Regions from separate parts of the Delftia sp. HK171 genome, predicted to be linked through region 1. Evidence: riboswitches for the same ligand, from Rfam matches in the RefSeq annotation. Region 1 holds a riboswitch; the other holds the start of a gene.
The links. Region 1 has a riboswitch for glycine ahead of gcvT (glycine cleavage system aminomethyltransferase GcvT). Riboswitches for the same ligand answer to the same signal wherever they lie in the genome.
Positions count from the first base shown of each region.

Region 2: another riboswitch for glycine. It lies ahead of BO996_RS00630 (D-amino acid dehydrogenase); the one in region 1 lies ahead of gcvT (glycine cleavage system aminomethyltransferase GcvT).

Region 1 is NZ_CP018101.1:4,372,379-4,374,826, forward strand. Features, by position in the region: gene BO996_RS19710 (fatty acid--CoA ligase) at 1-928, opposite strand, end outside; glycine riboswitch at 1,098-1,209, shown strand; glycine riboswitch at 1,225-1,343, shown strand; gene gcvT (glycine cleavage system aminomethyltransferase GcvT) at 1,403-2,448, shown strand, end outside.
Region 2 is NZ_CP018101.1:147,691-150,138, reverse strand. Features, by position in the region: gene BO996_RS00630 (D-amino acid dehydrogenase) at 1-736, opposite strand, end outside; glycine riboswitch at 829-939, opposite strand; gene BO996_RS00625 (invasin domain 3-containing protein) at 1,586-2,448, shown strand, end outside.

The DNA of each region.
Region 1 (2,448 bases):
GGATCAGGTGCGGCGCCATGGAGGCGCCGCCGTACTCCACCAGCCGCAGCGCGGGCGCCTGCTCAGGCGAGGCGATGGGGTCGGCCAGCAGCATGGTGACCATGGTGGGCGCCGCGAAGAAGAAGCTCACGCGCTCTTCGCGGATCAGGCGCCAGGCCTCGGTCACGTCAAAGCGGCGCAGCAGCACCTGGGTGGCCCCGGCCTGCAGGCGCGGCAGAAAGCTGGTGTGCAGCTCGGCCGTGTGGTTGAGCGGCGCCATGGCCAGGCCCACGTCGTCGCGCGTGAACTGCATGGTCTGGTGCATGAGGGCGTTGTGCGCCAGCTTGCTGCGGTGCGTATGCAGCACACCCTTGGGCCGGCCCGTGGTTCCGCTGGTGTACATGAGGATGCAGGGGTCGCTCTCGCGCACATGGGCCTGGGGCGGCGCGCTGCTGCGGCCCCAGGCCAGGGCGGACAGGCGCTGCGTGGCCCAGACCGGCAGCGGGTCGGCCGGGGCATCGTCGGCAAAGATCCAGTGCTCGGTGCCTGCGCCAGTGCCGCCGCCTTCGGCCTTGAGCAGGGCCTGGGCGCGCGCGGCCACCTCGCCGCCCTCGTGCTCGAACACCAGGGCGCGCGCAGCGCCGTCCTTGAGGATGAAGGCCAGCTCCTGGGCCGCCAGCCGGTAGTTGATGGGGTTGAAGATGGCGCCCAGGCGCGCGGCCGCCAGCATGGTGAAGACAAAGGCCGGCGTGTTGTAGAGAAAGGCCGCGACCACGTCGCCATGGCCTATGCCCAGCTCGGCCAGGCCGTGGGCGTGGCGGTTGACTTCGGCATCGAGCTGGGCGTAGGTCCAGGCGCGGCGCTCGCCGCCCTCCCAAGCGACCAGGGCTTCCTTGTTCGGCAGGTAACGTGCCGGCCAGGCCAATGTGTCTCCCAGCGTCTGCTGCATGTGCGCTTCTTCCTTCTCGCTCACGAGATTTCATATATCGATGCATCTCAATGTAGGAGATTTTTTAGACAGTTATGCAATTTGCAAATGCATCCATGCAGGCAAGCGCATGGAGTTGGGGCCGGCCCGCGGAAATCCCGAAGCCGCGCGGACGCTGGCCGCAGCTAGAATGCGCCGGTCAGGAGAGAGTGCCCGCCCGGCCGCAATGGTCACAGGCAGCGGCACCGCCGAAGGCGCAGGGTTCGCCCCGAACGCTCAGGCAAAAGGACTGGCACCGCCTGCCGCCACGGCCGCAGGCGTTCCTAGCTGGAGAGAGATGCAGGGCACGGCGGTGTGCCCCATCCACCGAAGGAGCAAGCCCCACGCATGGAAGGTGCGGGTGAATCTCTCAGGTAAAGCGGACAGCAGGGCAGGACATCCCGGGATTCCGGGATGGCGTTGTGCCTTGCCCCTTGCCGAAAAGAGAGTCCCTCCTTGACCGCTGCCTCCACCACCGATCTGCTCAAGACCCCGCTGTTCGACCTGCACCAGGAACTGGGCGCGCGCATGGTGCCGTTTGCCGGCTACTCCATGCCCGTGCAATACCCGCAGGGGCTGATGGCCGAGCACCTGCACACGCGCGAGGCGGCAGGCCTGTTCGATGTCTCGCACATGGGCCAGATCAGCCTGCGCGGCCCGGATGCCGGCGCGGCGCTGGAATCGCTGCTGCCCATGGACGTGCTGGGCCTGGGCGAACACCGCCAGCGCTACGGCCTGCTGCTCAACGACGCGGGCGGCATCCTGGACGACCTGATGTTCGTGCGCCGCGAGGACGACCTGTTCCTGATCGTCAACGGCGCCTGCAAGCTCGAAGACCTGGCGCACATCCAGGCCCGCATTGGCGGGCGCTGTGAAATCGAGCCCCAGTTCGACCGGGGCCTGCTGGCGCTGCAGGGCCCGCAGGCAGCAGCCGCCATGGAGCGCCTGCTGCCCGACACGGCCGGGCTGGTGTTCATGACGGGCGGCCACTTCGACTGGGAAGGCGCCGAGCTGTACATCACGCGCAGCGGCTATACCGGCGAGGACGGCTTCGAGATCTCCTTGCCCGCCAGCCACGCCGAGGCCTTTGCCCGAGCCCTGCTGGCCCAGCCCGAAGTCAGGCCCGTGGGCCTGGGCGCGCGCAATTCGCTGCGCCTGGAAGCCGGCCTGTGCCTGTACGGCAACGATCTGGACACGACCACCACCCCGGCCGAGGCCGCCCTGAACTGGGCCGTGCAGAAGGTCCGCCGCATTGGTGGCGAGCGCGAAGGCGGCTTTCCCGGCGCGGCCACCGTGCTGGCCCAGCTGCAGGCGCCCGAGCTGCTCACGCGCAAGCGCGTGGGCCTGGTGGCCCTGGAGCGCGTGCCCGTGCGCGAAGGCACGGAACTGCTGGATGCCAGCGGCCGCAAGGTCGGCCAGGTCACCAGCGGCCTGCTGTCGCCCACGCTGAACCAGCCCGTGGCACTGGCCTATGTGGAGCCGGGCAGCGCCGCCATCGGCAC
Region 2 (2,448 bases), 2.2 Mb from region 1:
CATTGGTCACCTCCACATGGTCGATATGGCGGCTGGCGCCCGCGCCCGTGGTGCGCAGCGCCGTCACGTGGTGGCCGTGGCGGAACTGCACGCCCGTGGTGGTGGCAATGCGTGCCAGCTCGCGCGTGAAGAGATTGGCGTCGCCCGATTCATCCTCGGCCGTATAGGTGGCGCCCGCTATCTGCCCGCGCACATGGGCCAGGGCCGGCTCCAGGCGCACGGCTTCGTCGGCGTCGATCAGGCGGCGGTCGCAGCCCAGGGCCTGCATCTGCTCGGTGGGCTTGAGAGCGCCCTCGAACTCGCGGGCGTTCGTGTAGAAGTGCAGGATGCCCTGCATGCGCTGTTCGTACTGGATGCCGGTGTCCGACCGCAGCTGCTGCAGGGCCTCGCGGCTGTAGGTGCCCAGGCGAACGATCTGCTGGATGTTGTGGCGCGTGCGCGCGGGCGTGCAGTTGCGCAGGAAGGACAGGCCCCAGAGCCACTGGCGCATGTCGGCGCGCAGGCGGAACAGCAGGGGGGCGTCCTGCCGGCCCAGCCAGCCCAGCAACTTCAGCGGTGCGCCGGGGTTGGCCCAGGGCTCGGCGTGGCTGACCGAGATCTGCCCGCCGTTGGCAAAGCTGGTTTCGGCGCCGGGCGCAGCCTGGCGGTCGATGACCGTGACCTCGTGGCCCAGGGATTGCAGATAGTAGGCCGAGGCGGTGCCGATCAGGCCGGCTCCGAGAACGATGACGCGCATGACAATGCCCTTTCAAAGGCATGTGCCGGTCACGCGGAAGCTGGTAGCTATGGATTCAATAGCAAGCAGCCGGCGTCCGTCGTGACGCAGCTGCCGCTCCCCCTGTCCTTGGTACCTGAGAGATTCACCGCCGTCCATGGGAACGGGGCTTGCTCCTTCGGTGCGCCGCATATTGCGTGCGGCGGCTCTCCAGACGGCATGTTGTGTTTGCAGTACGGAACCTGAGCGTGTATGGGAGTTTGCGCCTTCGGTGAGGCTCGGCACCGTGGTGCCCGCCTGCTCTCCTGCAGGGGCGATTCTATGTGGCTTGCGCAGCCGGTTCCAGTCGTACTCGGGATACCACCAGTTACTACCTGTATGTGGTGTGGCCGATTCAGGGTATTCCCTAGATCGCTCAAGCGCCTCCCTCGTAGCGCTGGCACGAGTCTCCGACTGCATGTAAAAAAACTATTGAAATAGAAAAAAACATGATTTAGCCTATCGATGTGTGCAGTGGTTTGTCAGTGCATGTTCTGGTCGATTGGACCTGCATGGGTTAACCATGAGTTGTGTATATGTCTGATAGGCGACTTACCGTTGCACAGGTGCAGGTCCATGGAAACTGGTCCGGCACTGAAAAAATACAAGCACGGTGAATATGGTTTGTGGAGGGAGGAATGATTTGCGTCGCAAACCCGACTGAAGGTGTGTCCGGCTCAATGGGCAGCGGAGCAGCTCGCAAACGTTGATGGAAATCCGCCTTTTCTGATTGACGCGCAGGATCTGCGCGAAAAATTTTGCTTCCAACCTCACCGGCTGCAAGGTGAGTTGTGAGCTCGTGATTCAAATAGAACTATTCGAGGTACGGCGATGCAAATGCGCTGGGTACAACTGATGGCCATTGCCATTGGGAAAATCATTTTCCTGTCATATCTCCTTGAGAAAACGGGGAATATCATGCATGCTCTCAATCGCCTGCCTGGTTCGGCATTTTTTCGCAAGTGGCGTGCAGCGAAGTGCCTTTTCTCTTTGCTGCTGCTTTCATGCGCGGGTATCTCATCCACGGCACTGGCGGCGACCGTCGTTTTCACGGTCACCGACAACAGCGACGCTCCCAATGCCAATGCAACGACACCAACCACCTGTGTCAGCACGCTGGGAGGCACCTTTGCTGGCGCATGTACGCTGCGAGCTGCCATTCAGGCAGCCAACTACACGCTGCAAACGCTGGATCCGAGTGCCGATGTTTCCATCGTCTTTGCGCCGACACTGTCTACGTCGGTACGAACCATACAGAGTGGGACATCCAAGGATGCGGCCGGAAACCTCCATCCGTATGTCGACAATCAGACGGTTTACGTGCGCTGTGCCAATACATTCGTCAGCGGAGCCCAGTCCGGCGCCGTGACGGGAGCCACCAATGCCTGTGGTCAAACCCAGATGATCAGCGGCGGCGATACGGGCACCACCACTGGTGCCGGTGGCGCCTGGTACTGGCTCAAAGGCACCGTGCCAGCCGGCACGGGCTCATTGACCATCGATTTCGGGGGAGTCATACAAGTCCAGAACTGGGCGGACTCCGCCTGGGAAACCTTTTATCTTGGTGGGAAGAATATCACTCTCACCAATTCGCCCAACATGACCTGTGGCGAAGCGGTATTCGTCGTTGGCTCCTCAGCAAACAATGTCATCATTGATCGCGTCGGTCTGGTGAATGTGGCGCCAACCCCTGC